Regions from separate parts of the Nostoc sp. C96 genome, predicted to be linked through region 4. Evidence: predicted binding sites of a transcription regulator. Region 4 holds the regulator's gene; each other region holds the start of a gene.

What was found. The regulator NtcA, encoded in region 4, controls nitrogen genes in cyanobacteria. The targets are predictions, from matches to a motif close to TNTGTANNNNNNNNTACANA.
Region 1: the regulator NtcA is predicted to act here: its motif matches at 4,045-4,064, upstream of glnA (type I glutamate--ammonia ligase).
Region 2: the regulator NtcA is predicted to act here: its motif matches at 1,713-1,732, upstream of AC504W_RS24160 (DUF3155 domain-containing protein).
Region 3: the regulator NtcA is predicted to act here: its motif matches at 2,659-2,678, upstream of AC504W_RS25755 (DUF2605 domain-containing protein).

The regions. Positions count from the first base shown of each region.
Region 1 is NZ_CM182020.1:4,369,445-4,375,444, forward strand. Features, by position in the region: gene AC504W_RS18655 (Uma2 family endonuclease) at 234-986, shown strand; gene AC504W_RS18660 (ferritin-like domain-containing protein) at 1,025-1,924, opposite strand; gene gifA (glutamine synthetase inactivation factor IF7A) at 2,224-2,424, shown strand; gene glnA (type I glutamate--ammonia ligase) at 2,506-3,921, opposite strand; gene apcB (allophycocyanin subunit beta) at 4,280-4,789, shown strand; gene AC504W_RS18680 (hypothetical protein) at 4,856-4,993, opposite strand; gene AC504W_RS18685 (hypothetical protein) at 5,060-5,545, shown strand; gene AC504W_RS18690 (Z1 domain-containing protein) at 5,553-6,000, shown strand, end outside.
Region 2 is NZ_CM182020.1:5,652,669-5,658,668, reverse strand. Features, by position in the region: gene AC504W_RS24170 (PadR family transcriptional regulator) at 23-370, shown strand; gene AC504W_RS24165 (cofactor assembly of complex C subunit B) at 423-956, shown strand; gene AC504W_RS24160 (DUF3155 domain-containing protein) at 1,366-1,683, opposite strand; gene AC504W_RS24155 (sensor histidine kinase) at 1,967-3,319, shown strand; gene AC504W_RS24150 (S-layer homology domain-containing protein) at 3,380-4,621, opposite strand; gene AC504W_RS24145 (Npun_F0296 family exosortase-dependent surface protein) at 4,896-5,582, opposite strand.
Region 3 is NZ_CM182020.1:6,031,106-6,037,105, forward strand. Features, by position in the region: gene arfB (alternative ribosome rescue aminoacyl-tRNA hydrolase ArfB) at 49-462, opposite strand; gene thrS (threonine--tRNA ligase) at 575-2,416, opposite strand; gene AC504W_RS25755 (DUF2605 domain-containing protein) at 2,778-3,095, shown strand; gene AC504W_RS25760 (DUF2973 domain-containing protein) at 3,357-3,671, shown strand; gene AC504W_RS25765 (amylo-alpha-1,6-glucosidase) at 3,740-6,000, opposite strand, start outside.
Region 4 is NZ_CM182020.1:551,671-557,670, reverse strand. Features, by position in the region: gene AC504W_RS02445 (hypothetical protein) at 1-814, shown strand, start outside; gene AC504W_RS02440 (DUF3146 family protein) at 1,098-1,361, shown strand; gene AC504W_RS02435 (pre-16S rRNA-processing nuclease YqgF) at 1,396-1,848, opposite strand; gene AC504W_RS02430 (DUF3084 domain-containing protein) at 1,967-3,457, opposite strand; gene ntcA (global nitrogen regulator NtcA) at 3,720-4,391, opposite strand; gene fabI (enoyl-ACP reductase FabI) at 5,232-6,000, shown strand, end outside.

The DNA.
Region 1 (6,000 bases), 2.8 Mb from region 4:
GTGTTTGCCTCTTTTCATTAGCAACACCAAGCAACCGTGCTGAATTTATAACATCACCTATTCCTTGAATCAGATAATTTTTTGAGATTTTACACTTCAAAATCAAGGGCATCTCATTCAAATATTTTTTAACCTGGCGGAGAAATCTGCATCTAGCCAGAGTATAAGTGCGATCGCTTCATCCCTGTACAGAGAGCGATAACATAAGAACAAACTAATATTGATGCTGTGTTATGGCAACCCAACTCAGTGAAGCTCAATCGCCAGCTGAAATGGTAATCTCTTGGGAAACGTTGCCCGATGATTATCAATTAGAGGATGAACCTGTGGAGAATACCAATCAGCCAATTTTGGCTGGTGCTTTGCGTGAAAGCCTAGAAATTAGTGGATTCATCCAACCACAGATGTTGATAGCCTCGAATTTTGGTCTTTGTGCGACTGTCAATGGACAATTAATTCTCAAAGCACCTGATTGGGTTTATGTTCCAGCTGTTAATCAAGTTCTGAGCGATCGCAAAAGTTATACTTCTAATTTAGAAGGAGATGTGCCGACTGTTGTGATGGAATTTTTATCCGACACTGAAGGCGGTGAATATTCTGTCAAGCGCACCTATCCGCCAGGAAGATGGTTTTTTTATGAGCAAATTTTGCAAGTTCCCACATACATTGTTTTTGAACCAGATGGTGGTTTATTAGAATTTTACCAACTGGAAAATAAACGTTATGAGTTGCAGCTACCCGACGAAAACGGTCGTTATTTCGTTGCGTCAATGAATTTATATTTGGGAACTTGGCAAGGTACGAAAGAAGCTCGAACAGGTTATTGGTTGCGCTGGTGGGACACACAAGGCAATTTATTACCGTGGGCTGTAGAAAAAATTGAACAGGAACACCAACGCGCTGAACAAGAACGCCAGCAAAAAGAACGATTGATGGCTTATTTAGCATCTCAGGGTATCGACCCCAATAATTTGCCACCTTTGTAATAGCCATTAAAGACGAACAGATGTTCGCCCTTACTTATTTAAACGCTAGTTTTCTCTTTTTCTATCTCGTTCTTTTTAATGCCGTTGATGAACATTGGCACAAACTTATCCATAAACTCTTGTGGGTTACGCTGCCAAGCTTTTTGCGCTGCTTGAATTCTGGTAAATTGCAATTCAGGGGCAAGTAAAGCTTGTGGTAGGCGTTCCATTAGGTACTGGGGACGTTCCCACAATGGCATAGTGTTTGCCACTTCTACCAGCCTTGTAACGCGGCGCAGTTCTGCGCCTAGGGTAATATCCATACCTGATTCGTAGGCGGCTTGTTCAATGGCGGCATATTTACGCTTGGCTTGCTCAACTTTTTGCCGATGTTCTGGACTTTTATCGGCTATTTGGGCTAACCAACGGTTTCCCCAACGGACGTGTCCGGCTTCTTCTGGCAGGATTTTTTCGATGGTTTCGCGGATTTTGATGTTTTCTTCGGTTTGTGGTGCTTGCTTTAACGCGTAAATGTGGGCAGAGAAATACTCACAGCCGCGTTTTTCGGTGATGTTGATTGCTGCCATTCCAGCAATTATGGTGTCATCCAAGTTAGTTTTTGGGTCGTGATTACTTTTATCTAGCAGCCATTCAAATTCATCGATATAAGGCATTCCAGGGGGATTTCCAACATCGGCTCCCAGTTCTACTAATAAATCAGTTAGCCACATAGCGTGACGCGCTTCATCAGCAATGTGATGTGATAAATCTCGCACTAGTTCTCGTGGCTGTCCGTTTAGTTTTTCAATTACCTCGGTTAGGTCTTTGCAGCTCCGTTGTTCGCTGTAGCGGTAGCGGTTGAGGGTCATTAGATGTAGTTCGCGATCGCTAACTACCCGTTTTAAGATATCTCTTGCACCTAGACTATTCTGGAATTTTCGTGGGTAAGTAACTGTCATAGTATGAAGTTTTATTAACTGTCATTTTTGATGCTATCTCAGTTTTTTCTTCCTTGCCGGAAACCAGAATGATGATTTTTTGTAAAAGTGACCATGAGCCAGAATATCAGCAATTCCTGACTTTTACGAATCTGAGCCACACAATAATACTCATTACAGGCTCGCAAATATTAAGATTTGTTTTATTTAGCCTATAAAAAACAAAACGGTAACTTAAGCTACAGTTTTTTTGTTATATTCATAAATGAAAGGACTATCAGCTAAAAATATATAACTAAAACCTTAAGGGGGACTGAAGTATGTCTATTCAAGAAAAATCTCGTGCATTGATGGTGCGTCAACATCAACAAGTTAAAAACCGTCAACAATCAATGCTGATGCGGGCTGCACAAGAACTCGGTCTTCCTGAAGAAGCATCCAATTACTGGAATCCCATTCAAGGCAAGATAGACCAAACTGCACGGACGATTTATGGCAGTAGTAACGCTTCGATGAGCTAGGTTAAAAAAGTTGTCAATAGCGTTAACTCATAAAAAAAGCCACCTCTCAAGGTGGCTGTGAAAAATCACTACTGAATATAATTAGCAGTCGTAATAGAGATAAAACTCATAAGGATGAGGACGTAACTGCAACTGCTCAACTTCATTAGCCAGTTTGTAGTCAATCCAATTTTGGATGAAGTCTTCTGTGAACACGCCTGTTTCGGTTAAGAAAGCGTGATCATTCTCTAAGGCTGCCAATGCTTTATCCAGAGAACCAGGAGTAGAAGGAACCTTCGCCAGTTCTGCTGGAGACAGTTCATAAATATTCTTATCTAAAGGCTCACCTGGATCAATTTTGTTCTTGATACCATCCAAGCCAGCACAAAGCATGGCTGCAAATGCCAAGTAAGGGTTAGAAGTAGCGTCTGGACAACGGAACTCTAGGCGTTTTGCTTTGGGGTTTGTGCCAGAGAGAGGAATACGCACAGAAGCAGAACGGTTTCCTTGGGAGTAAGCCAAGTTAACAGGTGCTTCATAACCTGGTACGAGACGCTTGTAGGAGTTGGTTGTGGGGTTAGTGATGCCTAATAGTGCTGGTGCGTGTTTAAGAATGCCACCAATGTAATGTAGTGCCATTTCACTCAAACCAGCATACTTATCGCCTGCAAATAAAGGCTTGCCATCTTTCCAAATGGACTGGTGACAGTGCATACCAGAACCGTTATCGCCAAAAATTGGTTTTGGCATAAAGGTAACGGTTTTGCCGTATTTCTTGGCGACGTTCTTGATGACGTATTTGTAGGTCATTAGCCAGTCAGCCGCTTCAATTAACTTACCAAAGCGGAAGCCGAGTTCACACTGACCACCAGTTGCAACTTCGTGGTGTTGCTTTTCAATGGGGACACCGCACTGTGCCATTGTCAGCAACATTTCTGTCCGAATGTCTTGGAAACTGTCGGTTGGCGAAACTGGGAAGTAACCTTCTTTGAAGCGTGGTTTGTAACCTAGGTTGGGGCCTTCTTGTCTACCAGAGTTCCAACGACCTTCTACAGAGTCTACGTAGTAGTAGCCGGAGTTGGCAGTTTGGTCAAAGCGGACATCATCAAAAATGAAGAATTCAGCTTCTGGCCCAAAGAAAGTAGTATCACCAATACCAGTAGAAACTAGATAATCAACAGCTTTTTGGGCAATAACGCGTGGGCAACGGTTGTACCATTCCCCTGTGCGGGGTTCCTTAATGCTACAAATTATGCTTAGGGTTGGCTCTGCCATGAATGGGTCAATCCAAGCTGTGTTGGGATCTAACACCATTGTCATGTCTGATTCTTCGATACCTTTCCAACCCCGAATGCTGGAACCGTCGAAAGGTACGCCATCAGAGAAAGAACTTTCATCGATTTGGTTATGGTACACGGTCAAGTGCTGCCATGTTCCTGGTGTATCGATGAATTTCAGATCAATCATCTGAATGTTTTGGTCTTGGATCAACTTCAAGACTTCTTGTGGGGTTGTCATTGTTACTCCTTCTCTGCCAATTTCCTATTGTAAAACCAGAATCTGCCAAAGCATTCTAACCCTACTGATCCGCACCAAGTTGTGACACACCTGGATTATCGTAAAGATTTGAGATTAGAGAATTATGTAGTTTTTGTTACAGATTCTCTGGATTACAGGTTATATTAACCTTTCGCACGTCATCTGTACAAAACTGGAAAGTTCATTTCATCGGGGACAACTTTGGCATAGAATCCTTAAATAGCGGATAGATTGTTTTTGTGCAGAACTTATTTTAAATAGCACAAAAATTTACTGGTGCGTAAGTGCAGCCAAATAAATATCAAACCATAGAAAGCAACGATTGGGAGAAAAAGGAATGCGCGATGCAGTCACAAGTTTAATTAAGAATTATGACGTAGCTGGACGTTATTTTGACCGGAATGCGATCGACAGTCTGAAATCTTATTTTGAAAGTGGTACAGCGCGGGTACAAGCTGCTGCTGCGATCAATTCAAATGCAGCTGCAATTGTCAAGCAGGCTGGTTCTAAATTATTTGAAGAACTACCAGAATTGATTCGTCCTGGTGGAAACGCCTATACAACTCGTCGTTATGCAGCTTGTCTGCGGGATATGGACTATTATCTCCGCTACGCTACTTATGCGCTGGTTGCTGGTAACACCAATGTTTTAGATGAGCGCGTACTCCAAGGTTTGAGAGAAACTTACAATTCTCTAGGAGTACCCATTGGCCCAACAGTTCGCGGTGTCCAGTTAATGAAGGATATGGTCAAGGAACAAGTAGCAGCAGCAGGTGTCGCTAATACTGCTTTTGTGGATGAGCCTTTTGACCACATCACCCGCGAGTTGAGTGAGCAGGATGTTTAAAAGCCGAGCATGAAACAGAGACTAATAACTAGTCATCTGTATTTTTATTGCTACTGTGTATGTCTGTTATCTAAATTTTTGTAAAGCGATCGCCTCTTGTTTTTGAGAAAGAGCGATCGCTTTTTTTACAGCTATTGCACTTAAGGAGTAATCTTCAACTGATGCCTGTGAGAAATATCTATCATGTCGCAGTTGTTCAAGCATTGTTAGCAGCAGGTATTCCTTGAACAAAAATACTATGCTTATAAAGTATACTATAATACATAGTGTATGACTAATGCCAATAGTTTCATGAGCATTAATGATCTAGAATTTTTGCACGGTGCAGCTTTTCTCCGACTTCTCAAAGGAACACCTTATATATCCATAAGTTATTTATCTTGCATTCATCCATCTCTTTATCTCACTGAAAGTAAAAATAAACAATCCGCTATTTTATTTAAAATATCGAAAAAGCCCAATTCTTCTTGGTCATTTAGCTTCAGTTCACAGGAAGAATTTGCGCTGATAAGCTTTCATAAAAGCTATCCTGATATCAAACTTTTTATAGCATTAATTTGTCATCGAGATGGGATTTGTTGTCTATCAGAAGAACAATTATGGACAATACTGGATCAAAATGAGGGTTTAGCAAATCAGCGTATTTCTGTGAAGCGAGAACTAAGAGGAAGCTATTATGTTAAAGGTACAGGGAGAGTTCCTTTAGAGCGGACAATACCTCAAAATAATTGGCCGGATGCAATTTTATCAGCATAAAAAACTTATGACACATACTCCTATTGAAATCAATGGCGACTGTATTGATAGACTAATTAAAAAATTAGAGAAAAAAATTGGGCAGAAAGAAGCAAATAAGCTTAAAGAAACCGCTATTGAAGTTGTTCAAAATTGTGTCAATGTTTATTCGGAAAACTTTGGTATTGGTGATGTTGGAAAAAATAGTTCAGGTTTAGTCGGTCAACTTTATAAAGGACAAGACCCTATTCCAAATGGTACAACAGGACTTATTTATGGTCGAGTTCAAAGTGGTAAAACTAATACAACTATTGCAACTTTAGCACTGGCTCATGAAAATAATTTTCGTTGTTTTATTGTCTTAACATCTGATAATACTTGGTTAGGAAAACAAACGGCTGATCGATTTAACAATCAAATTAAAGGCCCTGCTTTTTTTGATTGGGAAGCATGGAAAAAAGACCCTGACTATTTTG
Region 2 (6,000 bases), 1.5 Mb from region 4:
TTTTTTTAGCCATTCACCAACCATGAAACTTGAGGATATATATCAATTCTTTGAAAATCCTCCGCCAACTTACCTCTGTCAGGAACTAGCTATTTGTTACATACTGTCTGTTTTACGGCAAGGTGAATCCTACGGAACCGAGTTAATTCAACGTTTAGAAACTGAATATCCAACCTATCGGCTTTCAGATACCGTACTGTATAGTGCGATTAAGTTTCTAGAAGACGAAAGGGCTATTAATGGGTATTGGAAGAAACTCGAAGGACGAGGAAGACCTAGGCGAATGTACCAAGTTTCTCCAGAATGGCAAGTTCAAGCGCAGGATTTAACGCGTCTTTGGCAAGAGTATATTAACGGGAGGACAAATTAACTAATAATTAATAATGAATAAATCTCCTCCATTCACACAGTAACAATCAGTTATGGATACTGCTATTCTGCCATCTACGTTGCTGCTCACCTTATTGTTATCAGTTGGGCTATTTTTCTTTATTCGTGCTGCAACTAAAGACCGCACAAAAACTGCACAACTGGTATCTGAGCAAGACGAAGCTGTATTAATGCCTCAATTACAGGATTATTTCCGTTCGCGGTCTTACCGAGTGGCAGCGGTAGACCGAGATAAAAATCAAGTTATTTTTGAGGGTTTTGTCCAACCCAGCTTATTTTTAGCAATTTTTTTGACGCTACTGGCAACAGTAGGTTTAATTTGTTTATCCTTTGTTCTATCACTGCTGTTTCCTAACATCAGCAGTTTTTTTCTAGGAATAGTGCTGTTATCACCGTTGAGTGGTGTGTTCTATTGGAAAAAAGCAGGAAGAACTGAGAAGGTGTTGCTTCATCTGCAAAAAGCTAATCAAGATGAACCAAGCTCCCCAGCCAAGATTACTGTAACTGCCCATCGAGATGAACTGATTGAGTTACAGAAAGCACTCAACTTAAAGCTGAGTGATTAAATTTGAGTTTTTTTACATTTCCTCCAGTGATGAGCGAGAGGAAATAAACAATAGGGAGTAGGAAAGAGGATTGTTGTGATGTAAATTTTCTCTATAACGAACTGCTGTAGAGAAAAAGGTATCTTGTAACCTAGCCTGCAAAAGAAAGGCGCAATGCGACTCTCACTTTTGAACGCTCTGTATCACTCTTTCTAACTCCCTGATGAATATTACATTGATAATTCAACTCACACAAACCTATACGGCTTGATGAGAGTTGTTTGTCCAACCGCCTGGACTACCCTTTACCCTCTACTGGCAAATCAGACCCAAATTTAAAAAAAATTGAAAATTTTGCATAAACTGATCAACTTTGCCAGTTAAATGAATATTCAGAACACCTTCAACACGTAAGATAGCCACTTAAAGTTCAGCGAGCAGCTAATGCCACAGGTTCCGAACCAGCCGGAGCTTCTAATGTTCGTAGGCTGGGGAACAAGAAATGGTTTTCTTCTACGTATTGAGCGCCAAACAGACCCTTTTCTGCCCAGAAATATCTGTCTGTTGTGTGTTCATTTCGCTTTACGAGTAGCAGAGCTGGTGGCAAGATCCCTTCAGCTTGAATGAATTTTCTTGCTGCTGTCACAGGTTTTTCTTCGCCGCTTTCGATGCTATATTGAGGCACATGCTCTAAAATCCGCCGTCCTTCCTGGCGACGACGACTCTTCCTTTTCCGTCTCCTTGCCAACCTATTTTCCTCCTCTTTCAAGCTATTAGATTGTAGTGATAGCTACAAAATCCGTCGTAATTATAAAAGTTCTAGTTCAAAAAATCAATAGTTTATAAACTTTTGATACAACAAAAATAATTTTTTTGAAGACAAATAAATCACAAAACTAGTAAAGTACAGGATTTCTTTATCTATACCATTATTTAAACAGCTTTAGTCAAGCTTGATGAAAACAGAGTTAGAATCAAGCTGATTCTTGAAAATTCCCTCAAAACCTGTGATCCTAAGCAAGAAATGAAAAATGTTAATGTCTGCTAGTTCAGATTTTGTGGCTTTATGCCGAGAACAAATTGCATTGTTAGCCCAAGGGTTGGGAGCCTCTTTAAGTGTGGTTTATTTAACACAAGAATTGGTAGAAGCTCCAACAACTGAGGCGAAACTGATTCCTGTGGTGGTTTATCCAGAAACAGCAGGATTACCACCAGGAGAAGAGAATACTGAGGTAAAAGCACGCAAACAATTACAAATTAGTAATATTTTGCTACTGCCCAAACAACAAAAACGGTTATTGACAGCAGCTACAGAATCTCCGGCTGCATCACCAGAGGTCGAAACCACGGATACTGAACAGCCAGATTTTCAAGAAGAGTATTTGCTGAGTGGACACCAAATTGTTCGACCCCTGGTTCATGAGGGTGTCATGATGGGATTACTGGTGACTTGTAGAGAAGACCGGGCTTGGAATCAACAAGAACAAAGTACTATTAAAAAGATAGTTCAGACTTTGGCGATCGCTTGTGTTTTAGATCAGCGTCGAGCATGGTTGCAACAACAGTTACACCAACAACAAGTTCTGCAAGAACAGCAGCGAGATTTATTAGATAATTTATTACACCAATTTCGCAATCCTTTGACCGCATTGCGGACTTTTGGCAAATTGCTATTTAAAAGACTGCGTCCAGGTGATCCTAACCGAGACGTGGGAGCGAATATTGTGAGAGAAAGCGATCGCCTGCAAGAATTATTGCAACAATTTGAGCAAGTTATTGACTGGACAGAATTAGATTTAGCACCACTGGCATTACCCCAAAATGAAGTATTTGTGGAAGCTACTGTCCAAACAGAACCCAAACCGATTTTATTATTACCAGGCACAGGAGAAAAAGCAACTGATTGCTCTTTAGCTGATTTATTAGCACCATTATTACTATCAGCAAAAGCGATCGCTCAAGAACGCCATCTCAAATTAAAAACAGAAATTCCCAAAAACTTACCCTTGGTGCGTGCCAATATTAAAGCTTTACAAGAAGTCTTAAGCAATATCATTGATAATGCTTTGAAATACACCCCCAAAGGCGGCAAAATTTTCATCCAAGTAGGGCAAGAAAGAGAAAATTTTATCGGTATTGCTATTAGTGATACTGGGCCGGGAATTCCCCAAGAAGACATAACACATTTGGGCGAAAGACATTACCGAGGTGTACAAGCACAAACAGAAATTCCCGGTACAGGATTAGGATTAGCGATCGCTAAACAATTAATCGAGCAAATGCAGGGTGAAATTGAAATTTTCAGCCCAGCAATTAATTCTGCGATCTCATCCCCCGATACACCGGGAACTACGTTTATTATTTGGTTGCCAATTAGTCAATAGTCAATGGTCAATGGTCAAAAAGTTCATTTTTACTATTGACTATGGACTCTTGACTAACAACTATCTAACTGAGACCAACAAATTTTGATTGACGGTCATTTGTAAATCGGTGTCGGGGTTAATAGCAATTAAGTCAACACTGTTGCGACCGAAGAATAAACCAATTAAGCCACCAATGGCCGCACCACCGAGAACTTCTTCTGTAGCGATCGCGCGATCGCCTGTGACTGCAGATACCGCCGCCGCAGCCCCAGCACCTAATACAGTATTCGTAATAATGGCTCTAGTACTAGTGCCTTTTTTCACTGTTTCCGTTTTTGTAATTACATCAGAGGTCGCTGCAATTTGATACTCTTGACCTGTCGTTAACACCAGTTTTTGAGCAACAAATTGGGAACCACCCTTTGCCGGTTTGAGTTGACCAACAACTTGACTACCAGCAGGAATTACTACAGTACCATCTTGGGTGACAACATTTTGCTCAACAGTCAGGGTTAAAGGAGCCGTTTCATCCTTAGTCACCAGAATTTTTTCAGCCTGATCATACTTCACAGGGATAACAGTTCCTTGCGGAATTGTGATTGATACAGGTGTTGGTGTAGTGGTTTGAGTAGCCACTATATAAGGTGAATTAATTGCCGAAGCTTGATTGGAACTAACTAACGCTTGGTAAATAAAAGCTGCTACCTGTGCGCGTGTTGCAGTTGCAGTGGGATTGAGGAACTTAACATTAGGATAGTTCACCACAATTTGCTTTTCAGTTGCCGCTGCGATCGGACTACGGGCATAACTAGCAATTCCAGAAGCATCGTTGAAGTATTGCAGAGTGCTTTCAACATTGCCATTAGCAGTATATTCCAGACCATTGGCCAGGGAAACTAAAACCTGTTGACGAGGAATAGCTTGGTTAGGCTCAAAGCGGTTTCCAGGATATCCAGAGAGAAAACCAATGGTATAAGCTTGCTGAATGGCGCTAGATGCCCAGAAATTGCTGGGTACATCCACAAAGCTGATTGACTGACGTTGCGGTGCTTTTTGGAAAGCTTTGTTAACCATCGCTGCAAATTGAGCGCGTGTTACTGCTTCTTCTGGACGGAAACTGCCATCAGGAAACCCGGCAATTACACCCCGCTGTGATAATTCTTGAATAAACTGTGCAGCCCAGTAGTTAGATGAAACATCAGTAAAAGTAGTTTGAGCAAAAGAAGGTGTAGCTGTCATAAAGGGGGCTACAGCACCAGCAGTGATGCTCAAAGCCATAAGTGCAGCAGTTTTAGATTGCCAACCAGTTAAAGTAAACATTAATTTTATGCCTCTAAATTTATTTTGTTTCTGTTAGTTACTTAGACAAAAACTGATATAAAAAGTTTCTGGCAATTTCTATTTTTCGGAGAAATTTTTACTTTTTTTTTACGAGAAATTATTTTCACCAAAATAGGTAATAAGTCATAGACAAACACACTATGACTTATTACCTATTTCCCATGACATATTAAAAATGAAATAAAATCTAATTAAAAAACTGCTATGCCATTTTGTACACATAGCAGTTATCAAATTAAACTTGAAAGTAAATTTATCCTTTCACTGCTACTTTCTTTTGTTGACGCTTTAAAAGTGAAGTAGTTCCGAAAGCACCTATTGCTAATACACCTAACATAGCACTGGGTTCTGGAACACTCTGCGCTAGTCTATAGGCGTGGTTATCTGTTTCAAAAGCAATACCATTTGAACGCATCACAACACGATCAAATTTTTCGCCTGCTTCACCTACAAGATTGACAAACATATTAGCTTGACCGCTAGTCCAGCTACCATCAGCTACTGCACCTGGTACATCTGAGCCACTAAAAGTCTTTAACAACTGATTACCGCTATAGATGTCAATGTAGTTGTAGCTATCTAATGAACCTGCATAAAAACCGAAGTAATCAACAGCTTCTTTGAAATTAATATTGACAAAACCACTATCACCTGCAACACCACTACCTGATGGAGCAATTGTGAGAAACTTAGTAGTATCTCCATAGGGTGAAGCATATTGACCACTTACACTACCCTGAACAATGTTAGTAGTGACATTAGAGTAAGTAGCAAATCCATTTGGGTCATTTGCTGTACCATCATCAAAGGTGACAGTTTTAGCATCAGAGTAGCTAGAGAACATCCCACCACTTACTACCATAGTTACGGCACTAGCTGGGTTAGCACTCGCTACAATAACAGTTGTTCCTAGTAAAGCAAGAGATAAATTTTTCAGCATTTTCGTTAAATTATTGAAGATATATGGAAATTAGCAATCATGAGTGATTTCCAACCAACTGATTACAGTTAGCTGTTTCTACATCCGCACTTATACAGGAGATAGAAAGATAAATTATTAAGTCCTGTCTGTGAATCTTATCTGTCACAGTAGGAAGGAAGATGCAAGTTTCTCTCGATGCCTGATAGTTTTATCTTGATTTTTTTTACTAGATATAGACACCGTAGATACACTAAATTTGCTTTAAAGAATGAATGAAGCGGATTTTCGACTTTAACAAGCAGCAAATATTCAGCATGTACCTTGAATATTAAATAAGACGAGATATAGATCAAATAGTTGCATTAATATTAAATTTTGTATCTATAAAAATGAAGCGATCGCACACTATATTGAAAGAGGCGATCGCTGATTAAGC
Region 3 (6,000 bases), 1.1 Mb from region 4:
AAATTCATCTCAAGTTGCCATAGAGAAGCCTCTTAGTTGCATCAAATTTTAATCAATAATCTGCCTTCTCAAGGACTTAATTTGTCCGTGCTTAGTTTTACTGTCAAGACGTTTTTTTTGAGAATTGCGAGTAGGTTTGGTTGGTTTGCGTATTTCGGGCAATACGACTGCGCTGAGTATGAGTTGCTTGAGTCGTTGCAAAGCTTCTTCCCGGTTTTGCTCTTGGCTACGGTGTTCTTGAGCCTTGATGACAACAACTCCATCTTGAGTTATGCGTTGATCGTTTAGTTTGAGAAGTTGCTGTTTATAGAAAGCGGGTAGTGATGAACCTTCAATGTCAAAGCGTAAGTGGATAGCTGTAGCAACCTTATTGACATTTTGACCCCCTGCTCCTTGAGAACGAATCGCGCTAATTTCGAGTTCGCTATCGGGGATGATAATTTTATTCTTAATTTGCAGCATAACTTATATATAGCTTATTAGGCGTGATCGCTATATTTATCAATTGAGCGAATCACCTTTTAATTAATACAGTTTCGTTTACAAGTCTGGGTAACACCCAGGCTTGTAATTGTTAGAAGTTATCGAAATTAGCGATCGCATCTTGCAATTTCTGTATCACTTCATCTACAGAAATTGCACCTAATTCTCCCGAAGCGCGGGTACGGATGCTTAAAGAGTTGGTTTCAACTTCTTTTGCACCTACCACTGCCATTACTGGTATTTTATCTTTCTCGGCGTTGCGGATTAATTTACCCAAGCGATCGCCACTGGTGTCAACTTCGGCACGGATACCCAAAGTCAGCATTTTCGCTACTACAGCTTTCGCAAAATCTAGCTGTGCATCACTCACAGATAGCAAGCGAATCTGCACAGGTGCTAACCACAAGGGGAAATCACCTGCATACTCTTCAATTAATATGCCAATCAGCCGTTCTAGAGAACCAAAAGGCGCACGGTGAATCATTACCGGACGCTTGCGGGAACCATCTTCAGCGACGTATTCTAAATCAAAGCGTTCTGGTAAGTTGTAGTCAACTTGCACAGTTCCTAATTGCCATTCTCTTTCCAACGCATCTTGGAAGATAAAGTCGAGTTTTGGCCCGTAAAATGCCGCTTCGCCAATACCTTCAAAATGATCCATTCCTAGCTGTTCCACAGCGCGGCGAATCGCACCTTGAGCTTTTTCCCAAGCTTCATCAGAACCGATATATTTATCACTTGCAGGGTCGCGGAAACTGAGTCTAGCTTTGAAGTTCTTCAATTGCAGACTCTTGAACACCGACAAAATCAAATCCACTACATTGAGGAATTCGCTGTCTAGCTGTTCTGGAGTGACAAACAAGTGGGAGTCATCCACAGTAAAGCCGCGCACTCTAGTTAAACCACCTAATTCTCCTGATTGTTCATAGCGGTAAACAGTGCCAAATTCTGCCAAGCGCATAGGTAGTTCCCGATAGGAACGCAATTCACTCTTATATATTTGGATGTGGAAGGGACAGTTCATCGGCTTCATGACAAAGCCTTGCTCAAGTGCGGCGGCGGCTTCATCCTCGGCCATCAAGGGGAACATATCTTCCTTATATTTTTGCCAGTGGCCGGAGGTTTTAAATAAATCCACTCTGGCAATATGGGGAGTGACTACAGGCAAATAGCCACGTTTTAGTTGTTCCTGCTTGAGGAAGTCTTCTAAAATATTACGCAATAAAGTACCTTTGGGAGTCCACAAAGGTAAACCCGGCCCAACTAAGTCAGAAAAGATAAATAATCCCAGTTCTTTGCCGAGTTTGCGGTGGTCACGACGCAGTGCTTCTTCTTTGCGGCGTTTGTACTCAGCTAGTTGTTCTGGACTTTCCCACGCAGTACCGTAAATACGCTGTAGTTGCGCTTTGGTTTCATCTCCGCGCCAATATGCACCCGCAACACTTTCTAAATCAATGGCTTTGGGGTTCAAATCTTTGGTATTTTCGACATGAGGCCCAGCGCACAAATCCCACCATTGATCACCCAAGTGATAAATAGTGATGGGTTCTTTTAAATCTGCCAGAATTTCTAACTTATAAGGTTCGTTGATTTCTTTAATGCGGCGTTCGGCTTCTTCCCGACTGACTTCTTCTCTAGTTACTGGCAATTTGCGATTGATAATCTTCGCCATCTCTTTTTGAATGGCTTTGAGGTCTTTGTCAGTAAATGGCTCTGGACTGTCGAAGTCGTAATAAAATCCATTTTCTATCCAGGGGCCAATTGTAACTTGCGCCTTGGGAAACAGCTTCTGCACTGCCATTGCCATCACATGAGAAGTTGTATGGCGAATCTTTTTTAAATTCTCTGATTCGCTGGTACGGGGTAGCTTAATTTTTTCTGGTTGTTCTGCTTGATGTATATCTTGATTAGGCGACATTGGCTGCTGAACCATTGGCGAAGTGATTGCAAAAAGTAATTTATTCGTTAAAGTGCCGAAAAACTTACCCAAATATAACATCTGGTCATCTTTCAGCTTGACAGACTTTTAGCTGCACTGGATGCACTCTAGCATTCTCTGAAGTCTGAAGTATGAAACTTGATCTTAGCTTGCAGATAGCATTTTCTCTTGTCTACAGTCTTTAGCCTTAACTTCCCAGGGTAAAGGTATTATGTCTTGATTGTTAAAATTTAAATTTTGTAACTACAACGACAGATTTATTTAACTTTTTTTCTAAAGACATAGCATACAATAATATTAAGTTTTGTAAAAAACGTTAATATTAATTAGAAAAATAGAAGTATCCTTCAGATCTATGCAAGACTCAAATTTACCAGGGACTGAGTTGCTAAAAACTGTATTAGAGCCTTTGTTACAAGACTTTCAATATTGGTTTACGCGATCGCGCAACCTTTTAGAAACTGAGCAACTCTCATTTATGAGTCACCAAGAACAATCTGACCTGCTGTTACGAGTCAAGCAAGCACAAGCAGAATTAAATACAGCAAAAATGCTATTTACTGCCACTAATCAACAAGTCGGAATTGATATGACAACTTTAATGCCTTGGCATCAATTGGTTACGGAATGCTGGAAGGTAGCGATGCGTTTCCACCAAGAAAAAGAAAATTAAAGTGTAGTGACTAATTGCCTCTAGCGATATATGACGAGATTCGCATAGATACTATATAATCCTTAATAAATTTTTTATTAACAAATAATGTATCCTATGCTACCGTAAATTGAATAGCCTTTGATAAATTTTTCCAATATTAATCAATAATAAACTCACCAAAAGTGCGTTAAACATTTACACCCGCTGAGATTCCTAGCATCAGCGAAGCTTTTCAGTATAGGGTTTTTAAACTTGCTGCTCCTGGAGGAAAACCATATTATGTTGCACCTACTCTACATTCTTGCTTTTACGATTCTTGCTTGTATCGCGGTTGCTAATTTAATTCGCAATCTAGTCATGTTTAGTTTTGACCGAGAACGAAATTATCCAGTCAGATCTTCTGCAATAGGTAATCAAGGTTATCTTTCTGCCAAAAAATCAGTCCCCCATCCAGAATTGTTAGATAGCGCTGGCAATATTATTAAAGAACCACTGTTAGTTATGCGCTCAATTAACGTTGAAGATGCTAGACAACAGCTAGATGCTATTTACGAAGCTTCTCCCGGACACAAGAGTGAAAATCACGAAAAATAGTAGATAAAGTATAAAGTCTCTAAGAAGAAAGATTTTATACTTCATCATTGATACTTGATTATTAAAGATTACGCTTCGATAACTACCCGGAGATTGCCACGTTTTTTAGCTACGCGGCAAGCCGTAGTATTACCAGAACGCTCAAATTCTAAATCTAGAATTGTCGTGCCAACTCGCAAATTGTGAAATGACAGCTGATTAATCGACTCTGGTAAAGCGGGGTCGATAATTCGTAAGCAGTTATTTTGTGCGTCTGGTACTAAATTGACGATCATTTGCAGCAATTGAAATACACTACCAGTAGCCCAAGCTTGCGGTGAACAAGCAACAGGATATTGTACAGGGGCATTGTCACCATTGCGTTCGTAACCGCAAAAAAGTTCTGGTGGACGTTGGTATGGCTGCTGACTCGTCATATCGAAGATGCCTTGAAAAAGTTCCAAGGCTTGATCGATTAAACCGAGCGATCGCAAACCCATCGCAATCAAAGAGTTATCATGAGGCCACACCGAACCAATGTGATAACCCATCGGATTATATGCAGGCGATAAACTGCTTAAAGTCCGAATCCCCCAACCATTAAACATATCTGGTGCGCGTAACCTTTCTGCCACACTGTAAGCTTTTTCGGGGGTAAAGATGCCTAATTGTAAACAATGACCGGGGTTAGATGTAACACTATCGACCTGTTTACCTTCACCATCCAAAGCCAAAGCGCAGAAATCTTGGTCTTCTATCCAAAAGTCACGATTAAAACGCATCTTGAGATTTCTGGCTTCTTCTTGCCAACGGTCTGCTAAATCAAGCCGCTTCTTCATTCTGGCAATTTCAGCTAGACGAATCTTAGCAGAATAAACGTAAGCTTGGACTTCACACAGGGCAATTGACCCATTAGCCAAATCTCCCTTACGATCAACAATACAATCACCTGAATCTTTCCAACCTTGATTCGTTAAACCACGTTTAGATTTACGATAGTAGCTCAGATAGCCAGTTGCTTGCAGATGACTATCAATCCAATCCATCGCAGCTATAGCATTCGGCCAAAGCTGTTCTAAGGTTTCGTGGTCATGAGTCCAAATGTAGTATTCTCCATACAACATCAACCATAAAGGTGTCGCATCAACTGTACCGTAGTAAGGTGTATGGGGAATTTCTTGGCAACGAGCCATTTCTCCCAAACGTAATTCGTGGAGAATTTTCCCTGGTTCTTCTTCGCGCCATTCATCTTCAGTTTTACCTTGGTATGCTGCCAGTAGCAGCAAGGTTTCTTTAGCAATTTGAGAGTTTAATATTAATGTTTGGGAAGCCGTAATGATGGAATCTCGACCAAACAACGTTGAAAACCAAGGTACACCAGCAGAAACAGTCTTGTACTTGCCAAAGGACTGGCGTAATAAGTACATATCTTGTTCCGCGCGGTCAATGATGTGATTGAGGATACTTTTATCTGAACTAATGCGGGTAATTTGTTGCACCCAATTTTGTTCTTCCATCAATTCTGCGGCTTTGGCCTGTCCTAGGGTAAAAGCCGCACTGACAGTAGAACTAGAGGTATTGTTAGTTAACAAATTGATGCGGTAGCCAATTTTGAGAGTTTCATGAGTTGCTAACTCTAACTGCCATACGGCCGTGTAACCTTTAAAGTAATCTGGTAGACGATGCTGAAATTGGATACGAGACTCCATCACTAAGCCATCCAGACCTTGATAGGCTAATGTTAAGAATTCGGCTTTGTGGGTCTCAGCATGAAGTGATACAGAACCACCACTATCACCATTCAAGGTGGTTCTATCTTCGGGTTTGGGTTCTACTAAACGGAGAAGTTTACCTCGATTATCTCGGCCATAACCTCGCACTTCAAACAAATCGACAAAATCTGCGTCAAAGCTAATGCTGAGTTCAAAACTGACAGTAGTGGTGCTGTAGTTTGATACTTCGATTTCTTCAAATAGTGCGCCATTGAGGACAATTTCGCGGCGAATCCCGATGTTATCAGCTTTGAGGCGATTGTCAATTCTGGGGTTAGTACACAAAACAGAAAGAGAAAATCCTTTTTCCGCAGTGCTGCCCAGGAGTATAGGCGATCGCCCTTCAATTTGCAATTCCAGACGGTTGAGAAATCGCGTATCACAACAAAACAATCCCATACTAGGGTTGCCTTCATTCAGAGAACAGCCAGAAATGTTCCCTATCGTATCTGTAACTAGGAATAAATCATCATCTTTTACCGTCAGCGTTGGTTGTGGTCTTTCACTCACAACACAAGGCCACTCTGGCATAGGTAACTGTTCTGCTGGAATAAAAGTCTTTCCGTCTAATGAAATTT
Region 4 (6,000 bases):
GGCAAGTGTAGCGCGATTGGCTTGGGTAATTGTGTCACTGGTAGTGGGAGTAAATTTGCGATTAGATGGCGCAATGCTCGCAGGTATCACCATGATGGGAGCAATACTTATTGAAGCAGTATTGGTCACATGGTTTTGTCTGCGTCTTGGTGCTATTTCTATTCTTAAACACCAAGGATATTCTGAGACTAAGAAACTGCCTCAAACCTTGCCAGAAGTCACATCTTACTATCTACCTTTAGCCTCAACAATGCTGATTGTTTGGGGTGCAAGAGCCATACTCTTAAGTCTCATTGCACGTTCATTCGATGGTAGTCTTGCACTCGCTGTCTGGCCTGCGACCTGGGGGCTACTGCTTTCAATCGCTAACGGTACACGTATGATTCAACAAGTGGTAATTTCTGCTTATGAAGAAACTTCGCAGCGAACACTTGCTGCTTTTGTAATTATTGTCGGACTGAGTTTTACTTTGATACCGTTTTTGCTGGGGTTTACAGACCAAGGATTATTTTTACTGCGTCAGTTTTTGGGAAATAATCCCTCTCTTGTAGAAGCATCTCGTCCAGTTATACAAATACTCTCATGTTTTCCCCTACTCTTGGCTCTGCAAAATACGTTTCAGGGGCTACTTATTCACAAGGGCAAGAATTGGTTTATCAACTTGGCAACAGTCGTTGCTGCGACCTTTACTTTAGTAGTATGTGGAAGTTTGATTTTTACCAAACATAGCGGAGCTACTTCAGCAGCCTATGGAATGCTGGCGGGTGTGATGAGTGAAATAATAGTGCTGTTTTTCGCACTTAAAAAGAAATAACTGGATTCATTTTTACTAGCAACTATGGCACTATTAATACGCAACAAAAAGCATGGTGCAACACATAGTTGCTAACACAACCTAAAACAAATTCTTCTATACTATAAAACCAACACCGCCGTCCAATTACCATCCAGTCTGTTTAGCCGCTACTTCAGTCGTTCGGCTTAGTACCCAAAAATAAATACTCACTTTGGTCAGTTTGTCGAATTACGCTAAGTTTGGTAAATAAAAGAAATAGACTATATTGTTTGCTTTTATTCCACACTTTATCTAAAGCATTGTGAGTGCAAAACGTTTGCCAGAAACTACTGCCCATGTCAGAATTACGCGCCAATCCTGGCAACACGGCTTTCTTGAGGGCGAAGTTAGCGCGGGGGATTTTGAGTGGCATTTCCAGTGGCATTTCCGCCGTGGAGAACTGTCTGTGAAGCCATCCCAAGGCCGCGCTTTAATCAAAGAACCTCTTGGGCGCTTTTTAGAAAAACAAGATTATCAGTTGGAACCAGGAGGGGATTATGCTTTTACTATCCGAGCAGAATTATGAGGATACAAGGCAAGGGAGAGATCAGAACCATTGACTATTGACTATTAACTGCTGATTCTGTCAAGCGATTTAAATATCTTTCAATTAATAAGATAGCCACAATGTCATCTATTGGTCTGGGTGGTTGGCGCATCCCCTTTGGTAATAGTTTTGTGAGTCCTTGGGGCGGATACATTTGCCAATAACGATCGCGTGCTTCTAAGGTAGAATATCGCTCATCTACTAACATGATATTTAAAGGTTGTAATAATTCTTGTTGTAATTTTTGTTTCCACTGCTTGGCTGTGGTCTGATTACCCATAACTAGTAAGGAAACAGGATATTTTTGTCTTAGGGTTTCTATATTGGCGATCGCTTCTTGTGCAAGTACAACCTGATGATAATGCAGTTGCCGATCTAATCCCATTACGGCTAAACCACACTTATCTTTACCAGGATCAAAGCCAAGAATTACTGGTTGAGTTGGCGAGAATTCATTTAAATTCATGTTCAATCAACTAAAATTTTCAACTGGGTACAGCGAAATATATAAAAAAAGTTTTTAGCAATTACCGATGGTTACTGAGCTTTAACCTGTAACTTCTAATTCCTATTGTTTGGGTATTTCACGTACTGAAAATGACTTTGCCGTTTTGGATAGCTAATAATTTAACTCGCAGAGGCCCTGCTGTATAAGTATCTTCTGAGGCGATCGCTTTAATCTCTAAAGGCTGATCGTATTGTCTTAATTGGTTGATAAAGCGCAAAAAAGTTCCATCTACTTGCACACTTTCCACAATACCAGCATTCCTAGCCCGAAATTGGGAAGCAGAAATGAGTAAATCTAGCCTTTGCCGTAGCTCATAAGATGACATACTTCTAGGATCAGCACTGGTACTAGCTAATACCTCTCCTCCTGCAAAGACTAATATATTGCGTGCAGCATCTCCAAAGAATTCTATCTGTTTTTCGCCTCTGACGTAATTGCCTGCGGAGAAAATTCGCACAACATATTCTCTACCATCGCTAATTTGTCTAATCAACTGCTCAACTCTTTCTGGAGTCACACGCAGAATTTGGGTATTTTCTGGTTTTGCACTTGGTTCAGTTAATTGAAAAATCGCATTTTGGTTAGCATCACCTAAAAGTTGCAACACCGCCTGACGAGCCGCAGTAGCTTGGTTAACTTGAATCACAGCACCAGCCAAAACTTGACCACGAACCAACGCCAACTTGCCTAAACGCAGGTCTTGATAAGACTGATAGTATTTTTCTAGTCTGGCGACTTCCTGCTCTAAATAATCCTGTTGTCTTTCTAATTCTTTGAGGCGAGACTCACGCGTCGCAATAACTTGTTCCCGTGCAGTAATTTCTAAATTACGATTTTGAATGAGTTTATCTAGTTGGGCAATTTTGAGATCGCGTTTTTCAATAATTTCTTGGCGGTTGGCGAGTTCGCGATCGCGTTTTGTAATGGCTGCTTTCGCTTCATCAATTGCCTTTTTCGCCTCTGCGTACAATCTTTGTTGTTCTGCCTTTAATTGTCCTACAGCCACTTGTAGGGCTTTTCTCTGATTGTAAACGTTTTGTAATTCTGATCTGGCTTGTTGATATTGAGTTGCTACTTGATTCAAACGCCCTTGAGTGCGTTGCAGTTGCGCCTGTGTTTGGGCTTGGCGGCTAATAGTTTGGTTGAGTTTCGCTTGGGTTTCTCGTTGTTTAGCATTTGCCGCTTGCAACGATTTATTAATTATCTGTAAATCTTGTTGTGCTTTGGTTTGTTCAACTCTCGCTTGGCTTAACTCTTTCTCTACTTGGCTTTTTTGCGTTTCTGCGGTTTTAAGTTGCTCTCGTTTGTTTCTCAGGTCTTTTTGAATATCTTCTAATTCAAAGACACCCTTACGCAATCCTTCATCAGCCGCAAACAAAATTCCTAGAGTGGAAGCCGAAATTAAACCCCCAGTAAAAATTGTCACCACTACCGCCGTATTTTTTGGCCGAAGCTTGAATAGTGAGAGGCGTGCTTTGCCAACCCGTGTGCCAATGCGATCGCCCACAGTGGCAATTACGCCTCCCAAAATTAAAATTGCCGCTATGAGGATGTACCCGGTGGTCATCTTCAGCTACCGAAATGGTTCCAGATACAGCCTACTACTTTCGACCATTGTCTGTGGAGGATGGATGATTGGCAATAGCGAAGATTCATCAATTTATGATTTAACTCCAGCTATGGGTATTATCTGCAAAAACACAATAATTGCCAACTCCACTACCTCCAATTGCTTTGAACAACAAATAATTCAGCCGTCAGTCAGCCCAAATTCAGAATGAATAACGTTTTTGTTCTGACTCCTCACTTCTGACTTCTGAAATTCTTGTTTACGTGAACTGTCTACTTAAGCTAACAGGTTTATGCACAGTAATCTTCTTTTTATGAATAGAAATCATTTTCTTTTCACGTAAATCACCAAGTAATCTAGTGACCGTCACGCGAGTCGAACCAATTGCTTCTGCGATCGCCTGATGAGATAGCTTTAGATCAATTGTGATTCCATCTGCACAAGGAACACCAAAATCACGACAAAGAATTAATAAAAAACTCACCAATCTTGAACCCATATCTCGGTGAGCTAGAGTTTCAATCATCATCTCTGTCTGTAAAATCCGCGAAGACAGACCCCGCAGCATTAACATTGATAATTCTGGATTTTCCTTGAGTGCTTGCTCTACTTGTTCGATTGGTGCTGACAGCAATTCTACAGGTGTAAATGCAACAGCATGGTAAAATCGATCCGACTTATTTCCTGTCAGCAAAGACAACACACCAAAAACACTATTTTCCCGTAACAACGCTACTGTTATTTCTTCTCCTGCTTCGTATACCCTGGAAAGTTTTACAGCACCCTTAAGAAGAAAATAAACTCGTTCAGCAGGATCGCCCGGAAAAAAGATCGTTTTGTTGCGTTCAAACGTTTCCACAACAGGCGGAAACGCGCCAGTTGCCATCTGACGAAAAACATTTGCTAGGGCTTTATCTTGTGTCACGATCATCTCCCTTCCCCTACCCAATGCCGGAAAAACAAATAAACTGATTACCTAAGAATACACCTGAAAAATCAATAAATCACCGTCAACCTTTCTGTACTTTCCTATACTCAAATACCAAACATCAGAGTTATTTGTTCATAATGATACATAATTTTTCACCTTTTTAGCTAGTAGTTGTTATAAGTACTTACAAACTCCTATTCATCAGGTTTTTTGCAAAAAAATTCATTATATCTTGAGAATATCTTCAGGAATAGCAGACAATTTTTTATGCAGGAAACGCACTTGTTGATTTAAAGAAGAATTCACAATTCACAATTGCGAGTCAAAATCAATCCTTGAGGAAAAATATCTGTTACCTAGAAGCACCAGCAAATTTTCAATTTGGTGTAGTGTTTCACAGTTTATTCCTCCGCCAGTAACCCAAGATTCAATGAGAGAATTCTGGCCACTGACCCATGTATTCTTTCTTGTTAAACATGATTTTTCTAAATCCTGTGTTCAACCCAGCAAAACAGGCCTCAGTTTCTAGTATCCTCCTAAAAGGATGTCTGAAAAGTCCCAGGTGATACATTCAGCAGTTGAAGTATCCTCAATTCCCCTAAAGAATTTAGACTCAAGGGTATTATTTCCTTTTGGAAAAGAAAAGCTATTACAGCTACGCCCAAGTCAAAAACAGTCATCGCGTTGTCAAACCAACTTTCGTGAAAGCAACTATTGTTCAAAATGCGTTTATTTTTTGAATAGTAGGGTCGTGAACGCCACACTGTGCTATGGGGATAAAGAAAAATATTTGATACTGTTCGGACATCTTCATCATGATTGATCCTGTTAATAATTTGTATGCTGAATCTGACTGGAAAAAACGCCCTTGTTACAGGTATTGCCAATAATCGCTCCATCGCTTGGGGTATCGCTCAACAATTGCACGCAGCCGGCGCTAATTTAGGTATTACTTACCTGCCCGATGAACGTGGCAAAATGGAGAAAAAAGTTGCGGAATTGGTAGAACCTCTCAATCCCAGCTTATTTGTGCCTTGTAATGTTCAAAACGACGAACAGATTCACTCTACCTTTGAGGCAGTGCGGGAAAAATGGGGCAAGTTAGATATTCTGATCCACTGTCTGGCTTTTGCCAACAAAGATGACTTGACTGGAGGTTTTAGCCAAACCTCTCGTTCTGGTTTCAATACAGCTTTAGAAATTAGTACCTATTCTTTAGTACAGTTAAGCGGTGCAGCTAAACCGTTAATGACAGAAGGTGGTAGCATTGTCACCTTGACTTATCTTGGTGGCGTTAGAGCTATTCCTAACTACAATGTGATGGGAGTAGCTAAGGCTGGTTTAGAAGCGAGTGTGCGTTATCTAGCAGCAGAACTCGGCCCAGAAAATATTCGTGTAAATGCCATCTCAGCCGGGCCAATTCGGACTTTGGCATCTTCGGCAGTTGGTGGAATTTTAGATATGATTCATCATGTAGAACAGGTAGCGCCTCTGCGACGTACAGTCACTCAACAAGAAGTAGGTAATACGGCAGCTTTCTTGTGCAGTGATTTATCCAGTGGTATTACTGGGCAAGTTCTGTACGTGGATGCAGGATATGAAATTATGG